Regions from separate parts of the Simplicispira sp. GW247-4R2A genome, predicted to be linked through region 2. Evidence: predicted binding sites of a transcription regulator. Region 2 holds the regulator's gene; each other region holds the start of a gene.
The links. The regulator FliA, encoded in region 2, starts transcription of late flagellar genes. The targets are predictions, from matches to a motif close to CTAAAGTTTNNNNNNNNNNNGCCGNTA.
Positions count from the first base shown of each region.

Region 1: the regulator FliA is predicted to act here: its motif matches at 5,909-5,935, upstream of AC07ZH_RS06445 (YjfB family protein).
Region 3: the regulator FliA is predicted to act here: its motif matches at 2,190-2,216, upstream of kleA (stable inheritance protein KleA).

Region 1 covers NZ_JBWKZM010000006.1:105,181-115,477, forward strand. The annotation lists gene AC07ZH_RS06425 (glycerol-3-phosphate dehydrogenase/oxidase) at 1-1,622, shown strand, start outside; gene AC07ZH_RS06430 (FGGY-family carbohydrate kinase) at 2,165-3,724, shown strand; gene AC07ZH_RS06435 (hypothetical protein) at 3,727-5,121, shown strand; gene AC07ZH_RS06440 (IMPACT family protein) at 5,124-5,729, shown strand; gene AC07ZH_RS06445 (YjfB family protein) at 5,943-6,146, shown strand; gene AC07ZH_RS06450 (P1 family peptidase) at 6,336-7,349, shown strand; gene AC07ZH_RS06455 (TAXI family TRAP transporter solute-binding subunit) at 7,361-8,686, shown strand; gene AC07ZH_RS06460 (DUF1631 family protein) at 8,695-10,297, opposite strand, start outside.
Region 2 covers NZ_JBWKZM010000029.1:32,366-42,662, reverse strand. The annotation lists gene AC07ZH_RS17020 (flagellar basal body L-ring protein FlgH) at 42-746, opposite strand; gene flgG (flagellar basal-body rod protein FlgG) at 766-1,548, opposite strand; gene flgF (flagellar basal-body rod protein FlgF) at 1,580-2,320, opposite strand; gene flgE (flagellar hook protein FlgE) at 2,349-3,596, opposite strand; gene AC07ZH_RS17000 (flagellar hook assembly protein FlgD) at 3,634-4,308, opposite strand; gene flgC (flagellar basal body rod protein FlgC) at 4,322-4,726, opposite strand; gene flgB (flagellar basal body rod protein FlgB) at 4,745-5,170, opposite strand; gene flgA (flagellar basal body P-ring formation chaperone FlgA) at 5,374-6,111, shown strand; gene flgM (flagellar biosynthesis anti-sigma factor FlgM) at 6,203-6,511, shown strand; gene AC07ZH_RS16975 (RNA polymerase sigma factor FliA) at 6,985-7,710, opposite strand; gene AC07ZH_RS16970 (hypothetical protein) at 7,712-8,506, opposite strand; gene flhF (flagellar biosynthesis GTPase FlhF) at 8,499-9,959, opposite strand; gene flhA (flagellar biosynthesis protein FlhA) at 9,956-10,297, opposite strand, start outside.
Region 3 covers NZ_JBWKZM010000031.1:2,385-12,681, forward strand. The annotation lists gene AC07ZH_RS17355 (antirestriction protein) at 1-409, shown strand, start outside; gene AC07ZH_RS17360 (hypothetical protein) at 454-672, shown strand; gene AC07ZH_RS17365 (hypothetical protein) at 684-1,892, shown strand; gene korC (transcriptional repressor KorC) at 1,909-2,166, shown strand; gene kleA (stable inheritance protein KleA) at 2,324-2,560, shown strand; gene kleE (KleE stable inheritance protein) at 2,769-3,095, shown strand; gene AC07ZH_RS17385 (DUF2761 domain-containing protein) at 3,097-3,426, shown strand; gene AC07ZH_RS17390 (transcriptional regulator KorA) at 3,533-3,841, shown strand; gene AC07ZH_RS17395 (ParA family protein) at 3,838-4,602, shown strand; gene AC07ZH_RS17400 (transcriptional repressor gene korB) at 4,599-5,648, shown strand; gene AC07ZH_RS17405 (DNA-binding protein) at 5,827-6,858, shown strand; gene kfrB (IncP plasmid survival protein KfrB) at 7,029-7,376, shown strand; gene kfrC (IncP plasmid survival protein KfrC) at 7,405-8,058, shown strand; gene AC07ZH_RS17420 (conjugal transfer protein TraM) at 8,261-8,701, opposite strand; gene AC07ZH_RS17425 (nucleotide-binding protein) at 8,701-9,426, opposite strand; gene AC07ZH_RS17430 (TraK family protein) at 9,426-9,824, opposite strand; gene traJ (conjugal transfer transcriptional regulator TraJ) at 10,198-10,297, shown strand, end outside.

The DNA.
Region 1 (10,297 bases), on a different contig from region 2:
CCTGGGACCTCGTCGTCATCGGCGGCGGCATCAGCGGCGCGGGCGTGGCGCAGCAGGCCGTGCGGCGCGGCTGGAGCGTGCTGCTGCTGGAGCAACGCGACTTTGCCTGGGGCACGTCGAGCCGATCCTCCAAACTGGTACACGGCGGGCTGCGCTACCTCAAGGAAGGCGACCTCAAGACCACCCTGCACTCGGTGCGCGAACGCCAGCGCCTGCTGCGTGAAGCGCCGGGCCTGGTGGAGCCGCAGAGCTTTCTGTTTGCCGACTGCCCAGGCCGCAAGCCCGGCCGCTGGCTGATGCAGACCGGCCTGGTGGTGTACGACCTGATGGCTGGGCAGCGCAGCCACTACTACGCCGACCTCGCCACCGCGCAGGCGCTGGCGCCGGGCCTGGCGCCGCCGGGCCTGCGCGGTGCCCTGGTGTTCCAGGACGCCAAGACGGACGACGCCCGCCTGGTCTGGCGCGTGCTGCTCGAAGCCCGGCGCGACGGCGCCGTGCTGCTTAACTACGTGGCCGTTGAAAGCCTGACAACCGCGAACGGAAAAGTCACCGGCCTGGTGGCCAAAGACAGCCTCACCGGCCAAACCCAAGCCGTGCAGGCCCGCGCCGTGGTCAACGCCACCGGCGCCTGGGCCGACCGCCTGCGCGCGGGCGTGGGCGCCGCGCCGCTCTTGCGCCCGCTGCGCGGCAGCCACCTGGTGCTGCCGTTCTGGCGCCTGCCGGTGGCGCAAAGCATCAGCTTCATGCACCCCCAGGATGGCCGTCCGGTCTTTTTCTACCCCTGGGAGGGCGCGACGCTGGTGGGCACCACCGACCTGGACCACCGCGCCGACCTGGATGCCGAGGCCAGCATCACCGCTTCGGAAGTGGCCTATTTGCTGGATGCTGTGAACGACCAGTTCCCTGCCGCACACATCACGTCCACCGACATCAGCGCCTGCTATGCCGGCGTACGGCCTGTCATTGACGACGGCCAGCAGGATGCGTCCAAAGCCACGCGCGACCATGTGGTGCGCGACGAATCGGGCATGGTCACACTGGCCGGCGGCAAGCTCACCACCTTTCGGCTGATGGCGCAGGACGCGCTGGCACTGGCGGCGCCGCATGCAGGCAAGGCGTTTGAGAGGAGCGACGCCCCGCTGTTCACCCCCGCACCCCCGCTGAACCCGCGCTGGAGCCCCGCCGTGCGCCAGCGCCTCACCGCGCGCTACGGCGCGTACGCGGCCGAATGGAGCACGGGCGCCTGCGACGACCTGCACACCATCCCCGGCACCCAGACCCTGTGGCTGGAGCTGGCCATCGCCGCCCGGTGTGAATCCGTGCAGCACCTCGACGACCTGCTGCTGCGCCGCACGCGGCTGGGCATTCTGTTGCCGCGTGGCGGGCTGGACCACCTGCCGCGCATCCACCAGCTCTGCGCCCCGCACCTGGCGTGGGACGAAGCCCGCTGGGAGCTGGAGGTGGAGCGTTACCGCGCCCTCATCGCTGCGCACTACCAGCCGCCCGGCACGGCGCAGGCATTGGGGTCGGATCACGATTTCGCGCAGCGAAACTCGTGCTCTGACCCAAATGCCGGAACGGGCCCCGATCCCGGAGCGACTGCGCAGCATGCGACGCGCTAACTGGAGCCGCATTTTCTGTTCTGGCCGCATGCCTTGGCAGAGGACGGGTGCCGGGATGTGCGCCCGGCGGCGCAGTAACTTTCTCTTGCGTCGCCAAGAGAAAGTCACCAAAGAGAAGGCGACCCCGCTGTCCGTGTCCCCTGCGCTGCGCTTCGGGGCAACCTGCGATGCTCGCACCGGGCGGGGTCCGCGCAAACTCGCTGCACTGCGTTTCGCTCAAACACGCGCGGCCCTTTTTCCGCCCGGCGCTGTGCTTCTCGGCACGGACAGAGGGGATGGGGAGACCAACAGCCCTTCGGGCCATCGCTGCGCTCGGCCATGGCATGGGCGCGGCGCAGGCATTGGGGTCGGATCACGATTTCGCGCAGCGAAACTCGTGCTCCGACCCCAATCCCGGAGCGGTGGGCGCGGCGCTCCGCACCTGCCGTGAAACGTGGCGCACTACCAGCCGTCAAGCACGGAAAAATATGAATGAAATTAGCCTCTAGCGCTTATCCATAAAGCGTAAGCAGCTATCAAACCAAAAGCAAACAGGAGACACCATGCCCGCCCCCTACCTGCTCACCATCGACAACGGCACCCAAAGCGTGCGCGCCCTGCTGTTCGATCTGCACGGCAACCTGGTGGACAAGGCCCAGGTGGCGATCGCCTACCAGTCGCCCGAGCCGGGCTGGATGGAGGCCGAGGCCGAAGTATTCTGGCAGGCGCTGTGCCAGGCCTGCCAGCAGCTGTGGCACACCACCACCATCGACAAAAACGACATCGCCGGCCTGGTCATCACCACGCAGCGCGGCACCACGCTGGCGCTGGACGCCGAAGGGCGGCCACTGCGCCCGGCCATGGTCTGGCTCGACCAGCGCCGTGCGGAGCATGCCCCGCGCCTCGCCTGGTGGTGGGAGGCGGCGTTTCGCGCCATCGGCATGCGCGGCACCGTGCGCCACTTCCAGAAGGAAGCCGAAGCCAACTGGATTGCCCAGCACCAGCCCGAGCTGTGGGCGCGCACCGCCAAATACCTGCTGCTTTCGGGCTACCTCAACTACCGCTTCACTGGCCGGTTTGTCGATACGGTGGCCGCGCAAGTGGGCTACGTGCCCTTCGACTACAAAAAGGGCCACTGGGCGCCGCCGCACGACTGGAAATGGCAGGCCCTGCCCATCACGCCCACCATGCTGCCCGAGCTGGTGCCCGCAGGCACGGTCATCGGCCAGGTGAGCACGCAGGCCGCGCAGGACACCGGCATTCCCGCCGGACTGAGAGTGCTGGCGGGCGCCGCCGACAAGGCCTGCGAGGTGCTGGGCGCTGGGTGCTTGACGCCCGAGATTGCCTGCCTCTCCTACGGCACCGCCGCCACCATCAACACCACCACGCCGCGCTACCTCGAAGCCACGCCTTTCATCCCGCCCTACCAGGCAGCAGTGCCCGGCCACTACAACACCGAGGTGCAGATCACGCGCGGTTTCTGGATGGTCAACTGGTTCAAGGAGCAGTTTGGCCTGCACGAGCAGCAGCAAGCCATGGCCGAGGGCGTGACGCCCGAGAGCCTGTTCGACGCCCTGGTCGGCCGCGTACCGCCCGGCGCCCAGGGCCTCATGCTGCAGCCCTTCTGGAACCCCGGCATCAAGGTGCCCGGCCCCGAAGCCAAGGGCGCGGTGATTGGCTTTGGCGACGTGCACACCCGCGCCCACCTGTACCGCGCCATCCTCGAAGGCCTGGCCTACGCGCTGCGGGAAGCCAAGGAGCGGATTGAGAAGCGCGGCGGCGCGCCCATCACCCTGGTGCGCGTCTCGGGTGGCGGCTCGCAAAGCAATGCGGCCATGCAGATCACCGCCAACATCTTCAACCTGCCCTGCGAGCGCCCGCATTTGTACGAAACCAGCGGCCTGGGCGCCGCCATGATCGCCGCCGTGGGCCTGGGCCTGCACGCCGACTACGCCGCCGCCGTGGCCGCGATGGCACGCATGGGCGACCGATTCGAGCCTGAGCCGCAGCACGCACACACTTACGATCAGCTCTACCGGCGCGTGTATTGCCGCATGTACCGGCGCCTGCAGCCGCTGTACCAGGAGATCCGCGCGATTACCGGCTACCCTTCACAGGATTGACAATGGCGTTGGCGCTCCCGCCCACTTCGACCTACAGCAAGTCCATGCGTACCACCCGTTATGTCCTGATTGTTGCTGCGCTGACCGGTTTCGCCGGCACCGCCTTCGCCTGGAGCAACCACGCCATGGTGACCTACCGGGCGCTGGAACGCATGCCTGAATTGGCGGCCAGCGTACAAGTGCCGGCCGAGCCCTTGGAAGGCTTTCTGAAGAATGAGGAAAGGGCCATTGCCGATCTGATGGTGACCGATGAAGCCTGGGCGCGCCAGACGCTCGACACTTACCCACCACGCCCCGAAGCGCTCGCCTTCAAGGCCGACCCGGCGCGCAGCGATGCCGAGCGCCGCAAGGCTTTCCTCGCCGCGCTGCGCATTTCGCCCGAGAGCCGGCTGGCGCTGTACGTCCAGCCCGACCCCTGGGGCCCAGCGCCCAACCCGGCGCGGCTGCTGGCGCCTACGGCCGTCAACGCCCTTGAAAAACCCGAAGAGACGAGCCACGTCTTTGTGCGTATCGACCCGGGTGAACTGGTCCCGGCCCTCGCCGTGGTGGCGTCGGCCAGCGACGAACCCGACTACGGCATGGACCTGAACCTCTGGAGCGACAGCCCTTCAGAGGCCGGCCGGACCTACGGTTTCGGCGCCCTGCCCTTTGGCAACCCCACGCTGAGCTTTAGCACCCAGGCCCCGTTCCACATGGGGTTCTTCCATGAAGATGCCCTCATTTACCTGGCGGCACCCTTCCTCAAGCGCACTTACCCGCTGCTGCGCGTGCACCAGTACACCAGCCTGGCGCGCCTGGCCTTCGACAGCGGCCACCCCTACTGGGGCTGGCGCTTCACGGGCCTGGCCATGCACTACGTGCAGGACCTGACCCAGCCCTACCACGCCAGCGTCGCGCCCGGCACCAGCGCCTTGAAGCTGATCGGCATCAACGCCCTGGCCATGGCAGGGCTGCCGAAGTGGAAAAACGAGATGATCGTGCTGCTCTCCAACCGGCATCTGGCGTTGGAGAACTACGAAAGCGCGCTGATTCGCAGCGCTGCCAAGGCACGCCAGCCGGGCGCCCTCGGTGCCGAGCTGCACGACACCAGCGCAGACGCCCACTACCCCGTCTGGTCTGGGCGCTACGTGCGCGACGTGGTCAGCAAAGAAGCCTACGACGCTGGCACGGCGACCGACCGCGCCTTGGTCGATACGCTGCCGGAACGCTATGTCTCGGACCCCAGCTTCGACTTTGGCGTGCACTCCGCACAGATCGACCTGATCAAGGAACTCTCGGCCATCGACCCCGCGCGCCGCGCCCATCTGGACACCACCCTCGCCGAGCTGCTGGGCCATTTCGGCACCCACAGCCGGGCGCTGGTGCGCAGCATGCTCTCCAACGGGGTGCGCAAGTAAGCATGGCGCAGACGCTGGCTGCTGCCGTCCACAGCGACCTGACCATCCGGAAAAGCCGTTTCATCGGTTGCGTGCAACCCATGCAGGACCGCGCCAGCGCCCAGGCCGCCGTGGATGCGCTCTGGAAGCAGCATCCTGGCGCCACGCATATTTGCTGGGCCTTGCTGGCAGGCGGCCAATCGGCCGCGGTGGACGACGGCGAGCCCGGCGGCACGGCCGGCCGTCCCATGCTGGAGGTGCTGCGCCACCAGGATCTGGAGGGCGTTCTGGCCACCGTGGTGCGCTATTTCGGCGGTGTCAAGCTGGGCGCCGGCGGGCTGGTGCGCGCCTACACCGACTGCGTGGCCCAGGCCCTGCTGGGCGCAGAAAAAATCACACTGCAGCGCATGGCCTGCCTGGAATGCAGCCTGCCGTATGCCCTGGAAGGCGCGGTACGGCGCGAGCTGGCCAGCGCCAGTGCCAGCCTGCTGGCCGCCGAGCACGCCAGCGTGGTGCGCCTCGCGTTCACGCTGCCCGAAGGCGATGCTGCGGCGCTGATCCAGCGCCTGGCAGACCTTTCGCACGGGGCCATTGTCTGCAGCACCGTGGAAGACAACAGCATGGGTTGAAGCACGAAGACTATTGATTCGATAGCTACTAGCGCACACTCCATAAGCGCTAGAGGCACTTTTCAATAATTTTTTTGCTGCACCGACCCTTTCCCCATCGCCCACGCCAGCCCATAGGGAACGACTTGCGTCCGCTGCGCTGCGCCTGGCGCGGCGGCGTTGGAAGGCAATCACCGGCGCTACAGTCCTTGTGCGTTCTGCCGATATACCAACATGGATATCGCCTTGACCCATTCGCTGCTGCAGATTGCCAGCGCCAACACCCAGGCCCAGACCGCGCAAGCCGCCAATGTAGCGGTGCTCAAGAAGGCCCTTGACGTGCAGGCGACTGCGGCCGCTACGCTGCTCGACGCTCTGCCGCAGCCCCCAGCGCCCAATCTCGGACCGCTGGGCACACAACTCGATACGTTCGCCTGAACCAAGTGTCGTGAATTGAAGGTTCGCCTCAGAAAGACGCCAAGAATTGCCGCTATGCCGCGTTGCAAATCCTCGCGATAGCTACGGCTATCGCTGTGGTTTGCGCCTTGCCTGACGACGATTTCGACGCCTTGCCTTTTTTAGCGCACCCTCAACTCACGACACCAACGCCGCCCATAATCGGCGCGCATGAATTCCCAGCACATCGACCCCGGCAGCATTACCCGCGTCGCCGGCATTGAGGTCGGCCACTTCACCGACACCCGCCGCCCCACCGGCTGCACTGTGGTGCTGGCCCGCGCGGGTGCAATCGCCGGGGTGGACGTGCGCGGCGCGGCGCCCGGCACGCGGGAGACCGATTTGCTCGCACCGGGCAACCTGGTGAATGAGGTCCACGCCATCGTGCTGTCGGGCGGCAGCGCCTTCGGCCTCGATGCCGCAAGCGGCGCCGCGCGCTGGCTGGAAGCGCGCGGTGTGGGCCTGGATGTCGGCGTGGCGCGCGTGCCCATCGTGCCGGCGGCCGTATTGTTTGACTTGATGGTGGGTGACGCCAGCATCCGCCCCGACGCCGCCGCAGGCTACGCGGCCTGTGCCGCCGCCTCCAGCCAAGCGCCCGCCGAAGGCAACGTGGGCGCCGGCGCGGGCGCCGCCGTGGGCAAGCTTTTCGGCATGGCGCGCGCCATGAAGGGGGGCATTGGCAGCGCCTCGGTCACCGTCGATGGCGTGACCGTAGGCGCACTGATTGCCTGCAACGCCGTGGGCGACGTGCTCGACGCCAACACCGGCAAGGTCGTCGCGGGCGCACGCACCGAGGACGGCCTGGCCTTGCTGGACAGCCGCCGCGCGTTGCTCGGCGGCGAACTGCCGCAGTCGCTGCTGCCGGGCACCAACACCACCATTGGCGTGGTCGCGACCGATGCCATGCTCGCCGACAAGGCACAGGCGCAGCGTCTGGCGCTGGCCGCGCACGACGGCCTGGCGCGCAGCATCTTCCCGGCCCACACCCAGCTCGATGGCGACACGCTCTTTGCACTGGGCACCGGCAGGTCGGGCAAGCACCCCGGCATGCTGCTGCTGGCCGCCATGGCCGCCGAGGCAACGGCGCGCGCCACGCTGCGCGCCGTGCAAGCCGCGCGGTCGCTGACCACCCCCCAAGGGCTTTACCTACCAGCGATGGCCGACTGGCAGCCACACAGCGCATGAAAGCCCGAGCCATGCCCCAGGTTTTCCGCAACACCCTGCTCTCGCTGCGCGACCTGCTCGCATCCGCCGGGCCCTTGGTCTTTTTGGCCATCGGTCTTCTGGCGCTGGCGTACTGGTGGCTCAACCCCACGCCTCCAAAGCAGGTCACGCTGGCCACCGGACCCGCGCAAAGCGCCTACGAGACCTTTGGCAAACGCTACCAGCAGGCACTCGCGGTCGAGGGGATCAAGGTCGTGCTGCTGCCAAGCGAAGGCTCGTCGGCCAACCTGGAGCTGCTGCGCAGCGGCCGCGCCGACCTGGCGTTCGTGCAAGGTGGCACTGCGGATCTGCAGGAGAGCGATCGAGAAGATCTCACGTCGCTGGGCAGCCTGTTCGTTGAACCGCTGTGGCTGTTCTACCGACCTGCCTTGGAGCGCCACCAGGGCCGCCGCCCCAGGCCGCTGGACAGCTTGCGCCAACTGCGCGGCCTGCGCGTGAATGTGGGCACGGCAGGCAGCGGCGTTCCCACGCTGATGGAGAAACTGCTGGCAGCCAACGGCGTGGAACCCGGCGATCTGAAGCTCTCGCAACTCGGACAGACCGACGCCACCGTGAAATTTCTTGCGGGCAAGCTCGACGTGCTGGTGTTTGCCTCGGCGCCTGAGTCGCTGATGGTGCAGATGCTGCTGCAGACACCGGGCGTGGCGCTGATGGATTTTCCGCAGAACGAAGCCTACAGCCGGCGTTTTGCGTTTTTGAGCCCCGTCACTCTGCCCCGCGGTGTCGTGGACCTGGCGCGCGACGTGCCACCAACCGACGTGCGGCTGCTCGCGCCCACGACCGCGCTGCTCGCGCGCACGGGCACGCATCCGGCCCTGCTGCAACTGTTTGCGCAGGCCGGGCAGCGTTTGCACAGCGGGGCCGGCTGGTTCAACCGGGCGCGAGAATTTCCCAACACCCGGCACAGCGAGCTGCCCATTGCCGCTGAAGCCGACCGCGCCATCAACGAGCCCGTGCCGCTGCTGCAACGCTACCTGCCGTTCTGGCTGGCCAATCTGATCGAGCGCATGTGGCTGGTGCTGGGCATCTTGTTGGCGGCACTGCTGCCGCTCTCGCGCATCGTGCCACCGCTCTACCAGTTTCGGGTGCGCTCACGCGTCTTTCGCTGGTATGGCCGGCTGCGCGAAATTGAAAACGAGATGGAAGCCGGGCACACAACACCCGCATCGATCACCCAGGAACTGAACCGGCTGGAGGCGCAGGTCGAAAAGGTCAACGTGCCGCTGTCGTACGCCGACGAACTGTACGCGCTGCGCAACCATATTCACCTGATCAGGCAAAAGTTGCCGCACGCTTGAGTCGCTCGTCAGGCCAAAGGCGGCGGCTCGTTGCCTTGCGGCTTGGCCGCGCTGCGCAAGGCTTGCTCAGTCGCGGGCAGCGCGTCCATCAGCCGCAGAGCGCCACCAGCCACCAGTTTGTCGCGCATGCGCCGCGTCATGGACTGCGTGCTGCCATCTGGCGCGGTAAACAGAAACAGCGTGTTGTGCGGGCTGCACCATGTGAGCTGGGTGCGCATCAATTTGCCCGAGGTGACCAATTCCACCCAGGCGCCCATGACAAAGCCGTCGCTCTCGGGTGGCCGAGGGGCCGGCGCGTCCTCCTGCTGCACCTCGGGCTCTGCCATCGGCTCGGGCCCGTACAGGGACGTCACGCTGTCGCCATCGTTTGCCGCGTCCTGCTCCGGGTCACCCGGACCTCCGTCCTCCGATACAGACGCTTGCGGCAACTCGAAATCTGGCGGCCTGGCGGCCAAGGAGAGGCGGTGCAATTGCGCGAGGCGCGCCAAAAACGCGTCGATCTCTTCGCGTGGGTGGCCAATGTTTTCGAGCTCGGTGCGCAAGCGTACCGGCAGCAGCATGGTGGCTTCGTCCAATCGGTCGGGGTGCTCGCATGCGAGGTCCGGCTGCACACTCCAGAGCAGCAAGGGGACCAAAGCCAGTGCACTTGCGGCCTGTGGGCTGCGCTTGCCCTGTGCGTCCAGCGGCGCGGCAGCCACCACTTCCACCCAAGGGCCCAGCACAAAATCGGTGATGTCCTGGGGCGCACCTGGAAACTCAGGCAGCGCACCGATTTCTGCGGCCACGCGCTCAGCGCGCATCTCACGCTCTTCCGCCAGCAGCAGGGCCTGCTTCTCGCGCTCCTGGCGGGCCTCAAGCTTCTTTTGCTGCGCCTCCCATGCCGCCTGCAAGGCACGCCGCACGGTTTCAAACGGAGCGGCACTGGTGATCTCTGACTTGCTCAGGTGGGCAACGGCCTGATCGATCAACCGCATGAAGCGGCTAAAGCCCGGCGCCTCCACATGCGTGTACGCGAGGCTGCGCTGGGTGATCTCATCCAGCAAACGGCGGGCTGGGTGGTTGGCATCGCTGAAAAAGCGCGAATCGTGGCGGATCAGCTTGCGAATGGCTGGTTCGAGGTTTTGCACCGCCTGCTGCACCGGCGGCAACAGGCGCGCATCCTGCGAGATATTTTCCACCATGCGTGCGACAACCTCCGCGCCCCTGGGCGCCGCCTCGGCAGCGCCATACAAAGAGGCCTGGCCGGTACGCGGCGCGCCTTGCCCGCTGTGCAGGTAGGCTGACTGGCTGTTCGCCAGGCGCCCTACCAGGCGCTCAAGCTGCGCGATGTCTTCGATCGCCTCCGACGCGCCGGCCGGCGCGTAGCGGTCGAATCCCTGCGGAGAAGGCGCCTGCTGCCCACCCGCGTAAACGGAACCCGCAGATCCCGTTGGCGCATAGAGCTCCTGGTACGGGTCGCCTGCGCCGGCCAGCATTTGGCGAAGAATGCTGACCGTCAGCAATGCCTCCTGGCCACTGGGCGCATAGCCCGAAGCCCCCGCCTCCTGGTAGCCCACAGGTGCCGCCTGGCTGCCGGCCCAGGCAGAAGCGGTCGCCCAGCCCGAGCGCCCC
Region 2 (10,297 bases):
TGCCCATGCACCCGCACAGGCGCATGGCGGTGCCTTTGTGCTCAGAACGGCGTCACCGAATTGAAGAACCGACCCAGCCAGCCGGTGACCTGCGCCTCGCCCTGCGCGCCGCGTCCACGCGACTGGATGCGCACATTGGCGACCTGGGTGGAGTTGACCAGGCTGCCCGGCTGCAGCATACGTGGGTCCACGGTGCCCGAGAAGCGCAGCACGTCCACGTTCTCGTTGACGCCAATCTGCTTCTCGCCGGAAATGACGAGATGGCCGTTGGGCAGTACCTGCACGACGCTGGTGGTAATCGAGCCCGTAAAGGTATTGGCGCTTTCCGTGCCGCCCTTGCCCTCGAAGGTGTTGCTTGATTTCGCGCCCAACGTGGTTTTGCCAGTGAGGCTGCTGCTGACAAAGGGCAGGGCGGTGATGCCGGCATCCACCCCGGAGGTGCGGTCCACGGTGGATGTGGATTTCTGGCTGGCCGAGACGTTCTCAACGATCACCACCGTCACGTTGTCGCCTACCATGCGGGCGCGCCGGTCCTCGAATGCCGGACGGTAACTCGCGGTGTGGAACAGGCTGCCCGTGGCCGGGCCTTGCACCTGTGGCTGCGGTTCGATGAGCGGCGGCGTGGTCGGCAGGATGTCCACAGGTGGCGTGGGTGACATGCTGGCGCAGCCACCCAGCAGCAAGGCCAGCGCGGCCCCAGCCCAGCGCGTGCCCACTGCGGAAGAAGCGCAAAAATTCAAACGCATGGTGGCCTTCCTTGAGAGCTCAGAGCTGGGCCAGTTTGGCCAGCATCTGGTCAGAGGTTTGCACTGCCTTGGAATTCATCTCATAGGCGCGCTGGGTCTGAATCATGCTGACCAGCTCCTGGACCACGTTGACGTTGGAGGTCTCCAGGTAGCCTTGCACCACCGTACCCAGGCCGTTGGTGCCTGGTGTGCCCTGCGTGGGCTGGCCGGAAGCGGCCGTTTCGACGTACAGGTTTTCGCCGCGCGGCTCCAGGCCAGGTGCATTGATGAAGTTCGCCATGGCAATGCTGCCCAGCGGCTGTGGTGCCGTATTGCCTTGCAGAAGTGCCGACACCGTGCCGTCCGTACCGATGCTGATCGAGGTGGCGTTGGGCGGGATGGTGATGCCATTGGCAACCGGCAATCCGCTGGAGGTGACGAGCCTGCCCTGGGAATCGACCTGAAACGAGCCGTCGCGCGTGTACGCCGCCGTGCCATCGGGCATGGTCACCTGGAAGAATCCGTTGCCCTTGATGGCGACATCGAGATTGCTGTTGGACTGCTGCAGGCCGCCCTGCATGAAATTGCGGCTGGTGGCGACCGTGCGCACCCCGAGGCCCAGTTGCAGTCCAGTCGGCAACTGGTTTTGCTCCGTGGTTTGGCTGCCCACCTGGCGCAGGTTCTGGTAGATCAGGTCCTGGAACACGGCGCTGGCGCGCTTGTAGCCGGTGGTGGATGTATTGGCGAGGTTGTGCGAGATGACATCGAGCTGCGTCTGCTGCGCTTCCATGCCGGTCTTGGCGATCCAGAGAGAATTGATCATGGGGGCTCCTTGGCTGCCGGGCGCGCCGCGCTCAGCCGTTGAGGCTCAGCAACTGGCTGGCCGATTTGTCGTTGGTTTCTGCGGTGCTGAGCAAGCGCATCTGCTGCTCGAATTGGCGCGAGGCAGCAATCATTCCGACCATGCTCTCGACCGGATTCACGTTCGAGCCTTCGAGTGCGCCGGCCATCAGCCGGGCGTTGGCGTCCTGTGGCATGGGGTCACCTGAGCGGGCGCGAAACAGTCCGTCTTCGCTGCGCACCAGCGGGTCTTCGGTTGTCGGCGTGGCGAGCTTCAGTCGCCCGATGGCGGACGGTGGCTGACCGGCGACCTTGGCGGTGATGGTGCCGTCCGAACCCAGTGAGACTTCTGCACCGGGCGGTACGTCAATCGGCGCGCCGCCGTCCGAGAGCACCGGCAGGCCGGTGCCGGTCACCATCTGCCCGGTGGCGTTCACTTCGAAAGCGCCGCTGCGCGTATAAGCCTCTGTGCCGTCAAGCCCTTGCACCGCAAACCAGGCGCTGCCAGCCGCCATGGCATCCAGATTGCGGCCGGTGCGTTCCACAGATCCTGGGGTGTCGCGGTAGCCGGAGGTGGCTTCGAGCGCGAATACGCGCGTGCTGGCGCCATCGCCTTGCAGGGGCACCGAGCGAAAGGTGGAGAGCTCGGCGCGAAAGCCCGTGGTGGACGCATTGGCCAGGTTGTTGGCCAGCACCGACTGCCGCTGCGCAGCGGCGTTGGCGCCAGTCATGGCGGTGTAGATGACGCGGTCCATAGGGCCTCCGAGGGTTCAGGCGCTTGAATCAGCGCAGGTTTACCAGGGTCGACATGATTTGGTCCTGGGTTTTGATGGTTTGCGCGTTGGCCTGGTAGGCGCGCTGCGCGGTCATCATGTTCACCAGGTCGGCAGTCAGATCCACGTTGGAGTCTTCCAGCGCACCAGCGCGCAGATTGCCCAGGTTGCCCGTACCCGGCTTGCCAACGACGGGTGCGCCTGACGTGTTGGTTTCCACCCAGTTGTTTCCGCCCACGGGCGCCAGGCCTTGTGGGTTGCGGAAATTGGCCAGCGCAACCTGGGCCTCGGCACGCGTCACACCGTTGGAATAGCTGGCCATCACCATGCCGTCGTTGGAGATGTTGATGCCGGTGAGTTCGCCTGATGCGTAGCCGTCTTGTGTGAGGTCGGCGACGGAAAATTTGCTGCCGAATTGCGTGGTGCTGGATAGGTCGATCGTCACCGGCCACGGGGCGGGTGGGTTGTTCGGATTGGCACCCGAAGGATCGACGGTCACCGTCAGCGGCGACGTGCTGGCGGTGGGATCGTATGCGCCGTTGGCATCGAACGCGACGGTACCCACGGAAGTTGCCACGACTGGCGGTGTCGCGGTCGGGTCGTCCAGTTTGTCGTACACGTCCCAGGTGTTTGCCGTGGCCGTTTTCACGAAGTACAGATTGACCGGCACGGCAACGCCCTGGCTGTCGTAAACATTGACCGAGGTGCCATAGGTGGAGCGGGGCGTGGGCGGCACGGTGCTGGCGGCGTCTTTTGCACGAGCGTCCAGGTTGATCGCGGCTGTGATATTGGCCGTCTGTTTTGCCTGAATCGGCGCGCCTGTGGGGAAGCTCAGCGGTACTGGCTCGGAGGTACCGGCGCCAGTGGTGCTGTCCACCTTGAACCCCATCACCTTTGCCCCGCTATTGGTGACCAAGTCACCGCTCGTGTCGAGCTTGAAGTTGCCAGCCCGCGTATAGGCGGGTGAGCCATCGGGCTGCTGGAGCCTGAAGAAGCCGCCGCCGTTGATGGCGACGTCCAGGTTGTTGCCAGTGACGGTGATGTTGCCTTGCGAGAATTGCTGCGCAACGGCCGCCACTTCGACACCGATGCCGGCATTGCTGCCGCCGGCGGCACCAATCGACGAGGCCACGATATCGGCAAATTCGCTGCGCGAGCCTTTGAACCCTGTGGTGTTGGCGTTGGCGATGTTGTTGCCAATGACGTCCAGGTTCCTGCTGGCGGCGTTGAGTCCTGAGAGACCTTGTTGAAAGCTCATGGTGTGCTCCTGAGATAACGGGTGTGGTTTGGGGGCGTTAGAGGATGGCCTTGATGGCGCTGTAGCTGGTGGTGCCGCCGCGAGAGAGTTGCAGGGCGAGCGCGCCGTTGTCCAGACTCACGGAAGCCACTTGGTCTACCGAGAGCGCGACGGCGTCCACAGGGCTTTGTCCATTGGCGGCAACCACCTGGAAATGCAGCGGGCCGCTGGTACTGGCGTCGCTGGCATCCCATTCGAAGTTGTAGCGCCCCGCCTTGAGGGCCCCGATGTCCACGGTGCCCACCTGCTTGTTGTTGGCGTCGAGTACCTGCACCTGTACGGTGGCGGCAGAACCGGCAAGGTCAAAGGCTCCGCTGCCTTTCTGGGTCGTGCTGTCGACATTGAGCGTGTTGTCGGCCACCAGCACGTTGCGGCCGACCATGGCGCTGCCCTGCATCAATTGCTGCGTGGCAAACTGGCTGGCCAGCCCCTTCACCGTGTCGTTGAGCTGCTGAATGCCGGTGACCGTGTTGATCTGAGCAATCTGCGAGGTCATCTGCGCGTTGTCCATCGGATTCATCGGATCCTGGTTGTTGAGCTGTGCCACCAGCAGCTTGAGAAAGCGATCCTGCGAGGCTGCAGAGTCGCTTGTTGAATTGGCTTGGGTGACGCTCGTTCCGGTAGCACTGGCGCCGGATGTGGCCGTGCTGGCAGAGGTGGTGCTGCTGATCATGGAAGGCTCCGGTTTATTGGCCCATTTGCAGGGTCTTGAGCAATAAAGTCTTGGCCGTGTTCATGACCTCGACGTTGTTCTGGTAGGACCGCGAGGCGGAAATCATGTTGACCATTTCCTCTATCGGGTTGACGTTGGAATGCGTGACGTAGCCGTCGGCATCGGCGAGTGGATTGCTCGGGTCGTGCACCTTGCGGCCTGGGACGTCACTCTCCTGAATGGCACTGACCTTGACCCCGGCAGCACTGTCGTCGCCCATGGGGGTGGTTTGGAAAACCACCTGGCGTGCCTTGTAGGTCTTGCCGTCTGGACCGGCTACGGCATCAACGTTGGCCAGGTTGCTCGCCACCACGTTGAGGCGCTGCGCCTGTGCGCTGACGGCGCTGGACGAGATGTCAAAAATGGAGAACATCGACATGGTGAACCTCGTGGCGGCTTACTGGCCCTGAATGGCGCTGAGCATGGTCTTGGCCTGGGCGTTGATGAAGCGCAGCGTGGCCTCGTAGCGCACGGCGTTGTCCATGAACGTAGCGCGCTGATGGTCCATGTCTACACTGTTGTTGTCGAGCGAGGGCTGTGTTTGCACTGCGTAGCCCACAGTGCTGTGTTCGGAAAACCCCGACAGCGGAATATGTCCTGCGTCCGTCGTACCGTAGCTGCCCGCGCGGCTTTCCTGGCTGACGGGCATGGTGCTGCTGCCGCCCGTCGCAGCGGTAAGCGCTTCGGCAAACTTCATGTCGCGCGCCACATAGCCAGGGGTGTCGACGTTGGCAATATTGCTGGCGAGAAGACGCTGGCGCTCGGCACGCAGCAGAAGCGCATGGCCTTGGAAGTCGAGCTGGTTGGTCATCTTGTCAAGCATTGCGTGCCTCACACCTGGTTTGCATAAGCGTCCGGCACAAGGCCAGCGGCGTGGGTCGATTATGGGAACGCAGGTGAATTTCTAAAGTGGAAAGTGCGGCACTTTGGCTGTGCAGTTCGGCGCTTCGTTTTGGTTCCGCCTGCCTATAGTGCGAGGGGTGAAATGGCCTGCAAAAGGGCAGGCGTGCTTCGAAGGAGAACCGTATGCACAACCCGTTTTTGACCTTGCGGCTACGCCTGCCCTTTCTGCGTGGCGGGGTGGCCGCTCTGCTGGCCGCGCTGATGGTGCCGGCTGTGTGGGCGCAGGACGCCGCCGAACTCTCGAAAATTACCCAGAACTGGATTGACAACAGCCTGCAGGCCGGTGCCGCAGCCGAGCTGCCATTGCGCATGGAGGTCGAGGTGGGGGAGCTCGATCCCCGCCTTCGCCTGGCGCCGTGTGCTCGCATAGAGCCTTACTTGCCGGCTGGCTCCAGGCTCTGGGGTCGCTCTCGATTGGGGTTGCGCTGCGTGGAAGGCGCCACGCACTGGAACGTGTTCCTGCCCGTCACGGTGAAGGCCTTTGGCCCCGCCTGGGTACTGACCGGCAATGTGTCCTCGGGGGCCACACTGACGCAAGCGGATGCGGTGCAGGCAGAAGTGGACTGGGCTGCCGACCGAACCTCGGTTCTGGCCGATCCAGCGTTGTGGGTGGGGCAGGTGGCGACACGGCCCTTGCAGGCCGGCCAGGCGCTGCGCCAGGCAATGGTTCGCCTACCCAACCTGTTTCAGACGGGCGCCCAGGTGCGTGTGTTGGCGCAGGGGTCAGGCTATGTGGTTAGCACTGGCGGGCAAGCGCTGAGCGCCGGGAGCAGTGGGCAGACTGTCCGCGTCAGAATGGATAATGGCAAGGTGATAAGTGGAGTTGTGAATGATGATGGGACAATCGCGGTGAACCTTTAGTGCGATTCGTACACTTAGACCTAAAGTCTCACCCAAAGACGTCGAAAACATTCCTACCGGCCCCCGGTATTCAGGGAGCATGGAGAGGGCAATGAAAATAGGTCAAACACCGGAACTCACAAGTGCAGTAGCGCAGTCGAATGCCTCCAAGCAGGCCAAGACAGCCGCGTCCGCTGCACAGGAAGGCGCGAAGGTCGCTGCCTCCGGTGTGCCTGTCACGCTCTCGCGCAATGCACGCGAAATTGAGCAAAACAGCCGCACGTCCTCAGATTTTGATGCCAGTCGCGTCAAGGCGGTGCGCAGCGCCATTGAAAGCGGCACCTTCAAGGTGAACGCAGGCGCCATTGCCGACAAGATGCTTGCGAATGCCGAGGAAATCATCGGCCACTCGCGCGGCTAGTGGGCCGCCTGCCACTGTTGGCTCGTCAAGTTAAGAGATCTCACCGGCTATTTTCATGAGCAGCCCTAGCCAAGTCGATGCCTCACTCGCAGAAGTTGAAGCCTTGCTGGCCAAAGTGGGCGCGGCCTTAAAGGCTGCCAAGCCGGAAGAGCTGCAACGGTCAAGCGTGCTTTTGCGTGATGCAGCGCTGCGGTTTTCTCAGGTTTTGGAAATTCATCCAGCATCTACGTGGGCACCAGCCATCGTGGCGCGGGTGCGTACTGTGGCCGCTCGTTTGGCAAGTCAGCGCGATGCCTTGGCGAGGACTGCCGTCATGGTAGACCGCCAAGTGGCAACGGTTTTGCCAGAACAGGTGCCCGCATCCACCTACGGGCCTCGCACAACCGTTCAGGGGCCTGGGCTTGCGCGTCTTTATAGGTCGGCCAGTTGAACTAAACCGCTTCTATAAGGCGCTATTGGCGCCTTTTTCATGGTCAGTGGCTGCGCATCCTGGCGCGTAGGCGCGCGATGGATTGGCTGTGCAATTGGCATACGCGCGACTCCGTTACGCCCAGAACCGCCGCAATCTCCTTGAGATTCATGTCCTGCTCGTAGTACATGCCCATGATGTACTGCTCACGTTCCGGGAGCGCCTCTATGGCCGCCACCAGGGCGCTGCGTAGCCGCTGGTCGCGCAGCATGGCCATGGGATCTACCTGGGCATCGGCGGTTTCGTGGCGCTCCAAGAAACCTTCGCCGTCATCGCCGTCGCCCCGGGTCATGTCTTCCAGGTACACCAGCTGGGTTCCACGAACCTTTCCCAGCAGGCTTTGGTAGTCGGCCAGAGACATGTCAAGGTCGGCCGCAATTTCAGATTCAAGAGGGCTTCGGCCCAGTTTTTGCTCCAGCCGCTGGACCGCCTTTTCAATGTCCTTCTGGCTTTTGCGCGAACTGCGGGACATCCAGTCGGTCTCGCGCAGTTCGTCCAGCATGGCGCCGCGTATACGTTGTGTGGCAAAAGTTTCGAATTGCACACCTTGCGTGGCTTCGAACCGCATCAAGGCTTCGGACAAACCGATCATCCCGACCTGGATCAGGTCGTCAATTTCCACATTGGCAGGCAGCTTGGCGATCATGTGGTGCGCCAAGCGCCGTACCAGAGGTACGTGCTGGCGAATCAAGGCATCGCGATCGAGCTGTCCTTTTGCGGTGTAGGTCACGTCAGTGGCTCGTTGCAAAGTGCGCGGCGCAGAAGGTGTCACGGCTAGATGGTAGCGTAGCGTACATCCCCGCAGGGGCGAGGGTTTCGGCATTCTCCAGAAGTTCGAGGGTCAGGCGCTGCAAATCTGCAGGGCGGTCCGGATCCAGGGCGAGCGTGCGGGGAATGCGACCCAGGTGCGTGTCTGCACATTCGCACAATACGCGCAGCTGCTGGTGTGCAGCAGCGCGTTGTCGCTGGCCGTGCGCCAATCGCACCACCGTGCCCGCCAGACCAGCATGCAGCGCGAGCCATTTAAGGTCCACATATGTCTTCATGACCGCTTTGTCACCTTCTTCGAGCAGCAGCAAGGGTGATGCAAGGTTTTTGGCGGTGAGGCAAGACGCCAACACGGGTATGGGCGCATACAGAACCACCACCGCGTAGTGGCGCAGCAGCGGCTGCAAGCCGCGCAGTGGCGCTGTGCTGGTGCGTTCAAAAGGCGCCAGGGTGGGGAGCCCGCGCGCGGCGGGAAGTACCGCCAGCAATTGTTCGTTCCGGGTGGATTCGCCCTGAGGCGCTTCTATCCAGAGGTTGTGTTCGAGCAGATCGATCAGCCCTGGCGCGTCTGCGGATTCATTTGCCGTGCCATCGAGTACGACGGTGGAATACCCCTGCCCCTGCAGGTGGGTGCAAATGGTCCACAGCACCTCAAGCGAGCGGCCTCCTGGCGCAGCGGCCACTGAAATCAGCCGCAAGGCGTCTTGAGGCGTCCGGCCGTACAAGCTGGTACCTTGGTGCAGGCCGAATTCAAGCATCGACGAGACCTCGTTCCCGTGGCTGCTCGGGACTGTGCGAGAAGAAGAAATTGAGTTCACTGGCCTTGGGGTCGAAGGCTGAACGCGCTGGAGAGCGCATGGACGTTGCCACCAACGCGTGGGCGTCCGCTGTTTCCCAGTCTTCCGGAACCCGCTGGCCGTTGGTCACGCCGCGCAGCAGCAATTGGTGGCGGATCAGCGCATCCACCGCGGGCCCAAGTTTCACGGCTTCGTCCACCTTGGTCAGAATGGCTTGCTGAGTTCCGGAGGTCTTGAATGCCACCAGGGTGTCTTCCAGCGTGTCGCCATGGCTGCCGGCATTGAGCACCAGCAGGCGGTTGACTTCGGGCAGATCGAGTACGTCCAGCATGTCGCGGCGGCGTGGATCGCGCGGGGCGACGCCGGTGGTATCGATCAACACCATTTTTTTGCTGCTGAGCAGGCCGAGCAAATCTTGCAAAGCGGCTTGGTCGTGTGCCAGATGCGCGACGATACCCAGCATGCGGCCGTAGCTGCGCAACTGCTCATGCGCTCCGACCCGGTAGGTATCGAGCGTGATCAAGCCCACGCTGGCGGGGCCGTGGATGCGAGCGCACAGCGCAGCGAGCTTGGCGGTGGTGGTGGTTTTGCCCACGCCGGTTGACCCGACCAGGGCATACGTGCCGCCTTGCTCGTACAAAGGGAGCATCGCGGCATCCGTCTTGAGGTTGCGCTCCAGAACTTCCATCAGCCAGCGCACTGATTCGGCAGCATCGAGATCGTCCGGCAGGCGCTCGAGGATGGTGCGGGCGAGCGCGGGGGAGTAGCCGCCGCGGATCAGCTTGAGCATGAGGTTCGACTGAATCGGGTTTTGCCTGGCCTGACCCAACCAGGACAGGGTGTTGAAGCGGTCTTCAATCAGGTCCTTCATGGCCTGCAATTCATGCATCAGGTTTTTCTGGCCTGCAAGTGACGTGGCGGGTGCGGCCGCCGCAGGCTCACGGCGCACGCGCGATGCCGCAGCATTTGGTGCAGATTTCAGGGGGTTGTGGCGCTGCACGGGTGCAGAGGCCGGCCGTGGAGCAGGCGTTGGTTCACTAGGCTGGGCCTGCCGGCCTGCATCGGAAAGATCGGATTCGCCCAGGGCGTCGTGGCGGCGGCGCAGCATGCGCTCGCGCACATAGTCCTGGAACGACAGGGTGCTCATCGCCAGTTGCTCCGTGTCCTGGTGAACGGGGTTGCGTGCGGGGCGTTCCTCCATGGTTGCGGCTTCCAGCCGACCCGCGCTGCGTGGTGGCGTGGCCACCTGTGTGGGCTCATCCAGAGCGCTGAGAGATTCTTCCGCAGTGGCCACCACTTCCACCCCATTCGGGGTGGGGCGGTTGGAGAGAATCAGCGTGCCATCGCCAAAAGCCATGCGGGCCTTGGCGAGCGCCTCGCGGGCCGTGGGCGCGTGGAAGCGTTTGATGTTCATGCCGTTGCTCCTTTGAGGATGGGGCCAATTCGAATAGTGTGTGTTTCAGGGATTTCGCTGTGCGCCAGCACTTGTAGGCGCGGCGCCACGCGGCGTACCAAGCGCGAGATCGCGCCGCGAATCGCGTCCGGCACCAGCAGGCAGGCGGGGAGGCCCATTTCCTCCTGGCGCAGCGCGACTTCGGCTGCTTTGTGCGTCAGGATGTCGGCCACGCCGGGGTCCAGCGCCGGACCATTGGCGTTGCCCAATGCCTGCACGAGCAGGCGCTCGAGACCGGGTTCGATGGCGATGACGTTGAGCTCACGTGTTGGGCCGTAGATTTGCTGCACGATGGCCGG
Region 3 (10,297 bases), on a different contig from region 2:
CGTTACCGCTTCCCTGGTCGCCGAGGCCCAGCGCCTCGACTTCCTGCCCGCCTACTTCGGCCCGCGTCTGATGATGCGCGGCGAGGCCCTGGTGTATGCCTGGCTTCGCCGGCTCTGCGAACGCTACAGCGGCGCGTATTGGCACTACTACACCTTGTCGGACGGCGGTTTTTACATGGCCCCCGACCTGGCCGACCGCCTGGAGATCGAGGTGGACGGCAACGGCTTCCGAGGCGAGTTGTCGGCCGACGCCGCCGGCATTGTCGCAACCCTGTTCGCGCTGGGTCAGCTCGCGGCCGAGGCCGCCGACACGGACGCCGGCGATGCCCTGATCGACCGCTATCACTTCCTGCGCGGCTTCGCAGCCAGCCACGCCGAGGCGGCCGCGATCTACCGGGCTATTGACTGATGAGGGGCGGCCCCGGCTTCGGCCGGGGCTTCCAGGAGGCGACCATGACCAGGAACAACGCTCCCCAGGCACCGACGAACAGCTACGCGACGGACGGCAAGTGCCACAACGCCGAGCCGGGCACCTACGGCCACGAATGCGGCAAGCCGGCCGCATGGATCGGCACGAACCACAAGGGGTTCAGCTCGGGATTCTGCGACGACTGCAAGCGCCACGGCTACGAAGCCCGCGACGTGATCGCGTGGCGGCGTGCTGACACTTGAGGGGCCGGCCGATGGCGAAGAAACGCAAGACGCCGGCCCAGCCGGGCCAGGACTGGAACGCGCCGGCGGCCGAGCTGCTGGCCGAGCTGCCCACCGACCGCGACGAGCTGCTGGCCGCCGCCGTGGCGGCCGTGGTGGAGATCGACGCGGCGATCATGCGCGGTGACGGTGCGGCCGCCGAGGCGGCCAGCGACCGATACGAGGCCGTCATCTGGAAGATGAACGGCGGAACGCACGTGGGCAGCATGGCCGACCACGACGCGCCCGGCCAGGTCATCGAGCGCCATTGCGCGGCGGTGCCTGGCGACGTGCCCTTGTGGGGCCAGCGCGGCCAGTTCCTGGTCGCGGATGGCGACATGCGCGCCCTGGTGGAGTACGAGGCCGGCTACGGCGGGCCGCTGGGTGCCCACTTCCAGTTCCACGTCATCGACCTGGACAGGCCGTTTATCTCCGAAACGGGCTACCGCTCGCACTTCGACACGGCGCAGGGCTGCATGACGGTGGACGAGGTTGCGCGCGGCATCCTGGCTGCGCAGCGAGCCGAGAAGAAGCGCCCGGTGATGGTCGAGGCCAGCTACCGCGACCGCCTGGCCGATGCTCCCCTGCCCGCTTGGCTGGCCGGCTTGGAGCCGCCGGCGCGGCGCGCACCGGCGACCGTCCTGGTGCCGCCGGGGTTCGTCCTGGTCGATGTGGTGCTGCCCTCGCATCGGGCCTTCATCGCCAGGCGCTGGGCGGCCGAGGCCGCGACCAGGATCAAGGCGGCCAGGGCCGCCGGGTTGGACGCCAAGGGAAAAATCACCGGCGCAGGCCCGGAGCGAGATCCCGCATCGCCAGAAACGACGATGACCTGCAGCATCGTCAAAGCCGACGATGCCGAGCCGGGCGAGGGCGGGCCTGTATCGCCGGAAACAACGATGCCGCGAGCGAGCGCGGCAACCTGCAGCATCGCCAGGAATGGCGATGGAGGCCCGGCCGACCTGGTGGAGTTCAAGCCCGGCCAGCGGTGCGAGATCGTGAGCGTCCATCACCCGGTTTTCGACCGCTACATCGGCAAGCGCATCATCATCGTGAAGGTGCATCCCGACACCCGCCAGGTGTGGGCGCACGACGACAGGCCGGTAACGTACAAGACCAATCGCGCAGGCCGGCGCGTGGTCGATTCAGACCCGAGCTGCATCCAGTCGATCTACGGCTTCGACCAGTTGCGGCTTATCACTTGACCAGGAGAACGAACGAATGACGAACGACGCCAATATCCGGCTGGAGTGCTTGAAGCCGGCCGAACGCTGGGCGCAACCGACCGGCGAGGAAGTCCGAGAGGTGCTGCGCCTGGCCGGGTTCAGCGGCAGCAAGGCCGCGAAGGCGCTGGGGCTGGGCGCGAAGGGCGACCGCACGATCCGCCGCTGGATCGGCGAGGACACCCCGATTCCCTATGCGGCATGGGCGATCCTGTGCGACCAGGCCGGGCTGGGCGTGATCTGGAAAGAGGATTGACGCCAAGGGAAAGGTTTTAGCGGCTAAAGTTTAGCCTTCGGATTCCGGTAAAGCGAAAAAAGTTTAGCTAAAGTGCTTGACAGGCTAGGGCATTTTGCCCTAATATAGCACTTGAAGGCCGGGCACATTGCCCAGGTCAACTACCGGAGAAAGTCCGATGAGCGACAACAAGATTATGCCCTGGATTGACGAGCTGGAGGGCGCGGCAGCGACCGACTTCCCGGCCCGCCGTGACGAGATCGCGGCCATGATGGCCGAGGCGGCCGAGCTGGTGTGCAAAGCCGAGGAACTGCGCGGCAAGGCGTACTTCGCCGGATGCTCCCTGGAGGGGCAGGCCAAGGGCCATTGGTCGATGGAAGCCGTCGAGCAGGCCAAGCGCCGGGCCGGCTGGTAAGAGCACATGGCCCGGTCGGCAACGGCCGGGCCTATCGAGGACGCCAAGAAGGAGTATTGCGTGAGCCGAGGCAAGATCAAGGGCGGCCCCAGGTGGAGGAACGCCCCGGAGTGATCCGGGGCGCTTGGCCTGGTGCTGGCACACCGTAACCATGCTTCCGAGTGGGAGCACCCAGCATTCAACACGTAAGCGCGTGGAGGGTCAAGCTATGTCCAACATCATCAAGTTCCCCAAGGAGATCGAGCAGCCCGCCGCGCCCGCGCCGGTGGAGCCTGCCGCCGCGTCTGCTGCCCCCAACAAGGCCCCCGGTGCTGGCCTGCTGGCCGGCCTGGTCAAGTTCGTATGGGTGGCGACCGTGCTGGTCTGGCCGATCCTCAAGTGGGTGCTGTCGATTGCCACCTTCTTCCAGTTCGTGCGGATGCTCTACCACTGGAACACGCCTGGCGTGTATGCCGGTTGGTCGTTCCTGGCGTACTTCGCGGTGCTGACCGCGATCACCTACTTCGTTTCGATCTACAAGCCGAAGGGGCTTTGACATGAAAAAACAGACCCTACCCTACCCGCCGGGATTCGTGGAGCCGAACACCGGCCGGGTGGCCGTCCTGGTGCGCGAGTACGCGGCCAGCGACTTGAACGGCGATGCGCCGGCCTATTGGTACAGCGCGCAATCCGAGGAATGGGGCCTTGACCCCTGGCGACTGGTGGAAGGCGTCGATCCGCACACCGCCGGCGGTCAGTTCGACGTGTGCTTTGCCAACGGTTCGAGCCGCACGGTCGGCCCGCTGATGACGTTCTTCATGAGTGCCGCTGACGCGGCCAGGTTGAACGCCAAGAAAGAAGATCACGCGCCCATTTTTAGCCGCTAAAACGCTTGACGCGGGCGGCGAGTTTAGCTAAACTTCTGCACATGGTCGGCGGCTGGCACCGCCTTTTGTTCAACAACCGGGTGTGGAGTTTATATGGGTGTTCTCCATGAAGAAACGGCTAACCGAAGCCCAATTCCAGGCGGCGATCAAGGGCCTGGAGATCGGGCAACAGACCATCGACATAGCGCGCGGCGTGCTGGTCGATGGAAGGCCCCAGGCCGAGTTTGTGGCCTCGCTGGGGCTGACCAAGGGGGCGGTATCGCAAGCGGTCAGCCGCGTGTGGGCAGTGGCGGGGGAAGTGCTCCCGCAGGGCTTCGAGCGGGTGACGGCGGTACTGCCGGAGCATCAAGCGTTCATCGTCAAGCGTTGGGAAGCCGACGCCAAGGGAAAGAGGAAACAGGAACCCAACTCATGAAAACACTGGTCACGGCAATTCAGAAAGGCGGTCAAGGCAAGACGTTCGCAACCTGCCACCTGGCGTTCGACTTCCAGGAGCGCGGCCTTCGGGTTGCAGTGATCGACCTGGACACCCAGGGCAATGCGAGCTGGACGCTGGCCGGCCACGACTCGGGCTATCCCGCCAGTCGCATGTTCACCGCCGGCGGCGACGAGCTGCGCGCCTGGTTCGCTGACCGGGAGGATGACGGCCTGGCGCTGATCGCGGCAGACGCCAACCTGGCGAACCTGGACAAGATGGAGCTTTCCCAGGCGGCCGCCGCGCTGCGGGCCAGTGTGGCCGCGCTGGGCGAGTTCTTCGACGTGTGCCTGATCGACACGGCCCCCTCCCTTGGCGTCGCCATGACGGCGGCCGTGCTGACGGCCGACTACATGCTGTCGCCCATCGAAATGGAGGCGTACAGCTTGCAGGGCATGAAGAAGATGGTCGCGGTCATCAGCAACCTGCGCAAGCAGAACCCCAAGCTGCGCTTCCTCGGCATGGTGCCGAACAAGGTGGACGCGCGGAAGCCGCGCCACGTCAACAACCTGGCGACGTTGCAGCAGGCATACCCGCAGCTCATCTTGCCGTTCAGCATCGGCGCGCGTGACAGCATCGCCGAGGCGCTGGGCGAGCAGATGCCGGTGTGGAAGATCAAGAAGACCGCCGCGCGGAAGGCCACCCAGGAGGTGCGTGCGCTGGCGGATTACGTGTTCACGAAGATGGAGATCGCGCAATGAGCGCCAAGACCAACGCCAAGAAGAAGGAGCAGGACAAGCCGCAATCGTCCGGGCTGGGCCTGGACGGGCTGGGCGACCTGGCCGGCCTGCTGAACGAGCAGCCGGCGGCCAACGCCGGCGGCGCAGGCCCGCAGGAGCTGCCGCTTGACCTGATCGACGAAGACCCGCACCAGCCGCGCACGGCCGACAACCCCGGCTTCTCGCCGGAGAGCATCGCGGAGATCGGCGAGACGATCAAAGCGCGCGGCGTGAAGTCGCCCATCAGCGTGCGCGAGAACCCGGACGCACCGGGGCGCTACCTCATCAACCACGGCGCGCGGCGCTATCGCGGCTCGAAGTGGGCGCACAAGACCACGATCCCGGCCTTCATCGACAACGACTACAACGAGGCCGACCAGGTTATCGAGAACCTGCAACGCAACGAGCTGACGGCGCGTGAGATCGCCGACTTCATCGGCCGCGAGCTGGCGAAGGGCAAGAAGAAGGGCGAGATCGCCAAGGAGATCGGCAAGTCGCCGGCCTTCGTCACGCAGCACGTCACGCTGCTGGACTTGCCCGAACCCATTGCCGAGGCGTTCAATAGCGGCCGGGGCAAGGACGTGACTGTCATCAACGAGCTGGTGACGGCCTACAAGAAGAACCCCGACGAGGTGGCCGCCTGGCTGGCCGACGACAGCCAGGAGCTGACGCGCGGCTCGGTGAAGCTGCTGCGCGAGTTCCTGGAGGACAAGCGCAGTCACGAGGACGGCGACCGTGATCCCAACACCGTCGATGCGCTGACCGGCAAGACCGACGCCGAGGCCGGCGACGGCGAGCAGGGGCCGCAGGATGATGACGCCAAGGGGAAGAAGGAGCCGAAGGAGGCCGACCCCGACAAGCTCAAGAAGGCCATCATCCAGGTCAAGCACGACGACCGGCCGGCACGGCTGATCCTCAACCGCCGGCCCCCGGCCGAGGGCTGGGCCTGGCTCAAATACGAGGATGACGGCCAGGAGTTCGAGGCCGACCTTGGCACCGTGCAGCTTGTCGCGCTGCTGGAGGGCTGACACGCCCAGCGCCGGGCATCGCCGACCACCGACCCCCACCCATCGCCCCGCCATCGAGCGGGGCTTTTTTTGCCCGCGTTTTAGCCGCTAAAAAAAGTTCAGCTAAACCGCTTGCGTAGTGTTGTATGTTGTAGTATGCTTCACGCTACAACATACAACCGGCCAAAGGAGGCCCGACATGGCGATCTCGAAGGAGCAGATATTTGCGGTGGCCGACGAACTGGACGCGGCCGGCCAGAACCCCACGCTGGCGAACGTGCGCAAGCAGCTCGGCAGCGGCAGCTTCACCACCATCAGCGAGGCGATGAACGAGTGGCGCGCACGCAAGGCCAGCCAGGCCGCCCCGATCCGCGAGCCGGCACCGCAGGCGATCACTGACAAGCTGGCCGAGCTGGGCGGCGACTTGTGGGCCGTGGCGCTGGAAATGGCGAACAACCGCCTGGCCGCCGAGCGCGAGGCGCTGGAGGCCGTGCGCCAGGAGACGGAAGCAGCGCGCCAGGAAGCCGCAGAGCTGGCCGACCAGCTCACCGGCGAGCTGGACGAGGCCAAGGCCCGCATCGCGGCCCTGGAGGCCGTCGAGGCGGCCGCCAAGGGCGAGGCCGACGAGCTGCGCGGCAAGCTCGCGGCGACCAGCGAGCGCGCGGCCACGGCCGAGGCCAGGGCCGGCGAGCTGCGCACGGAGCTGGATCACGCCCATCAGGAAGCCCGCCAGGCGCGCGCAGAGCGCGACAAGGCCCAGGAGAGGGCCACGGCCAGCGCCGACCAGGTGGAGGCCCTGCGGGCCGACCTCGCGGCCGCGAACAGCCGTACCGCCGAGATCGAGCGCCGCGCCGGCGAGCTGCGTGCCGACCTGGAGCGGGCGAACCAGGCGACCGACCAGGCGCGCGCCGCTCAGGCCGAGCAGCGGAAGGCCACCGAGGCGGCCGCCGCCGAGCGCGACCAGGTGCGCGCGGAGCTGGTGAAGGTGCAGGCCAAGGCCGAGGCGGCCGAGCAGGCCCACCAGGAGCAGCGCAAGGCGATGGCGGCCGAGGCACACCGCCAGGCCGAGCGGCTGACCGCCGCCCAGGGCGAGCGCGACCAGGCGAAGCGCGACGCTGCCCAGGCCCGCGAGGAAGCGGCCGGGCTTCGCGGCCGGCTGGAGGCCCTGGAAACCGTCATGGCGCAAGGCCGGGCGGCCGATCCGACCAGCGGCGGACGCAAAAAGACCTGATAAATCGGTTGGTTTTCCTTAAAATTACCCTGGAACCCTGACAAAACGCACAACCCGGCCGCTGGGAAGAGCCGGCCTCGCTTTGCCGAGGTCGGCTTTTTTGTTGGAGCGCGGCTTGCATGGGGCCACCATCACCCTTTTGAGAACTACGGCAACCATAGGAGTGCCCGATGAAAGAACGCCTCTTGGTCATGAACGGTCAACGCATCGTTCAGGCCGAAAAGGACGGCGCTTGGACGAATCAGAAAGTAGACAAGGCGGGCGCGTTGAAGCCCGGCATCTACAACCTGTACACGGCCCAAGCGGCCGACAAGAAGCAGACCCACGCCGGCGTGATCGTTCATGCCGACGCCACCAACGTGTACCAGCAGATCGGCAAGAACTTTGTCATGCACGCTCGGTCAGATTTCGATAAAGTACCTGAAATTGGGAGCGCAAAGAGCATCAGCTACAACGCCCAGGGCAAGGCGGCAGTCGCCGCAGAGGCCCCGAAACTGACGCGGGGGCGCTCCATGTAGCTTTAGCGGCTAAAAAGGAGGCACGCCCTTGAAACGACTCACCATCCCCGGCAGCGGCACCGAGAGCCGCGCCACCAAGCCGGCCCGCGTCAGCGCGCCGGCCACCCTCGGCGGTGCCGCCTTCGGCGCTTCGCGCGAGGACACCGGAGCCGACTTGCTGGAGGCCGCCCAGGCGGCCGAGATCGAGCAGCAGGCCACCCTAGAGGCGGCCCCGGTCGAGCAGTCCTACCCCGAAACCCTGGCGCTCTACGTGCAGGCCAAGCACGACCAGGTGGAGCACATCGAGGACAGGCTAGAAAACCTGATCGACCGGCAGCAGGCCCGTTTGCAGCAGACCCAGGCGTCCGCGCCTGGCCGGCTTTCCTTGCCCGGCTCTAAGCGAGCCTGGCAGAACCAGCAGGCGCAGCAGCAGGCCCGCTTGCAGACGCTTCACGCGCGCCTGGAGGCCGTCCGCGAGATCAAGGAAGGCATGGGCCTGCACTCGCCGAAGATCGAAGAGCTGGCGACGCGCAAGATGCGCGCCGAGAACCCCGAGCTGGCTTCCGATTGGGATGCCATGCGCGAGGCCGCCCGCCGGCATGAGCTGCTGATGCGCAAGCAGGAGCAGGAGCGCAAGCAATCCCAGGCCCAGGAGCGGCCAGGGAGATCGCAGTCCTTGGGCCTGTCAGCCAGGCCCGCATAAAAACGAAGCCCGGCGGTCGCCGGGCTTTTTTCTCGAGCATCGCCATTTCTGGCGAGGGAGGCCCGCCGAGGGCCTGGTGGAATCATCCTGCAGCATCGTCACAAGCGACGATGCCGGGAGCTGGCCAGCATCGCCGAACCTGGCGATGCCGCCGGCGCGGTCGACCATCGCCAGTTCTGACGATGAGATCCCGCATCGCCATCTACAGCGAGGCCCACAGGGCCAGGCCGGCGGCCACGACCGCCATGCCGGCCGCGACCATGTTCATCATGGCGACGCGCCGCGCCTCGCGGATCGGCGCGACGAGCTGCGCCGTCACCGCCTCAACCTCACGCCGCACGGCCTCGGCGGCCGCCTTCGCGCCCTCCTGCATTCCCCGCGTCATGGCGTCCTTGCTGGCCGCCAACGCCGCGTTGAGCGTCCTTTCCGCCTTTCCCTTGGCGTCATCACCCCATCGGTGGGCGATGGACTCCAGTTCCGACTTGAAGGCGTCCAAGATTTCCTGCTGGGCCGATGCGCTGTCCTGCATCAGCTTCATGTTGATGGTCTGGAGGATCAAGATCGGATCGTCGCGGCCCACGGCGATGCCGTGCTTGGCCGCGATCTCCCGTATCAGCTCCTCGATCTTGTCGTCGGCCGCCATCAGAGCACCGCCGCGTTTTCGAGCTGGGCGAAGAGCTGGGTTTTCACGATCTTGAGCCGCTGCCGCGTCATGATCGTGAGCGCCGAATCGGCCAGGGCCTCATCGAAGGTGCGCCGATCCTGGAGCATTTCGGCGAAGTCGCGGCCGTAGGTTTCCTCTTTCAGCGCCGGAATCTGGATGATGGCGGACACACGGCCCTTGTTGGTCGTGTACGCCTTCAACTGCTCGAACCCCTTGCCCTCGTGCTCGATTGGCCCCCAATACGGGTTCAGCCAGACCACGAACAGGCATTCGGCCGGGAACTGGCTGGCGAGCTGGGCGAAGCCGCTCACCGTGTCCACCAGGGCCTGGCCGCCGGTGACGACCGTATGCACCACGAGTTCGTGGCCCATGTCCTGGAGCAGCGCCGGCACCTGGTTGCTGATGAGGTAGTGCGACAGCGGCACGAACGAGCTGGCCCCGTTGTCGATGATGACGTCGCCCTCGGCCGACGCGATCATCTCGACCAGGGCGTCGAAATTCCGGGTGTTGATCTCGTCGCCGTCCATGATGTTGAGCCGGCGCACGTTGAGGGCTTTGTAGCCCTCGAACGTCGCGTTCACCGGATCGGTGTCGATGCAAAGCGGCTTCTGTCCCTTGCCGGCTTTGTACTGCGCGATGGTGGCCGCGATCATCGACTTGCCGACGCCGCCCTTGCCTTGCAGAACCATGTGAATTTTCGCCATTACAGTAAATCCTCTTTCTTTGGAGTCGCATCAAACGTGAAGCCGCCGATCTTGGGCGGCTCACTCTTGGATTCCGAGGCCGGCGGGGCGGCCTTCGGCTCGGGCTTCGCGCCCTTGGGCTGGCTGTCCGGGGGAGTGGCGGGAGGCGGCGGGGAAGCTACCGGCGCGGCCTTGATGTACCGCTTCACGTGCTGGGTGAAGGTTTCGTACCGACAGCGCAGCCGGCCGGTTTCCTTCATGTGCTCCCAGATCGTTTTCATCGCATAGCCCGCATCGAGCGCCGCTTGAACGTCGCTCTTGACGGCCAGGAACGCGACCACGTGCTTGTCCTGGCGCGGCTTCTTGGCTTCCCGTCCCTTCACCCATTCAGCCAGCTCTTCGGGGTAGGTCTTTGGCATCGTGTTCGTCCATCTAATCCTCTCATCGCAAATGTAACGCTACTAAGCGGCGCTACGGAAACGCAAAAAGTCCGCTATCGGCGTGCATTGGCACGCTTCGATAGCGGCATTATGGGCCATTGTGGCGGTTTTCGCTATATCCGTTGCTGCTTTTGCGGCCTGATAGCGCGATAGTTGCGGATAAATCGTAATGGCTGGTGTAGACTTTCCTTGGTGTTATTAACGCCGTAAGGCGGGCAGGATGTGTGAAGTTAGCTAACCGGCGAGCCGGTTATCTATCTTCACTGTCCCTTATTCGCGCCGGGGGCGCTCAACGGGTCATCCTGCTCTGCGAGGCAGCCGGCTACCGCCGGCATGAGAGACGAGGCGAGGCATGGAGAACGACGAAAAGGAACACGGCCGCCGGCGGCGGCAGCACCTGCGGGTGCCGGTGTTCCCCGAAGAGAAAGACGAGATCGAGGCGAACGCCAAGA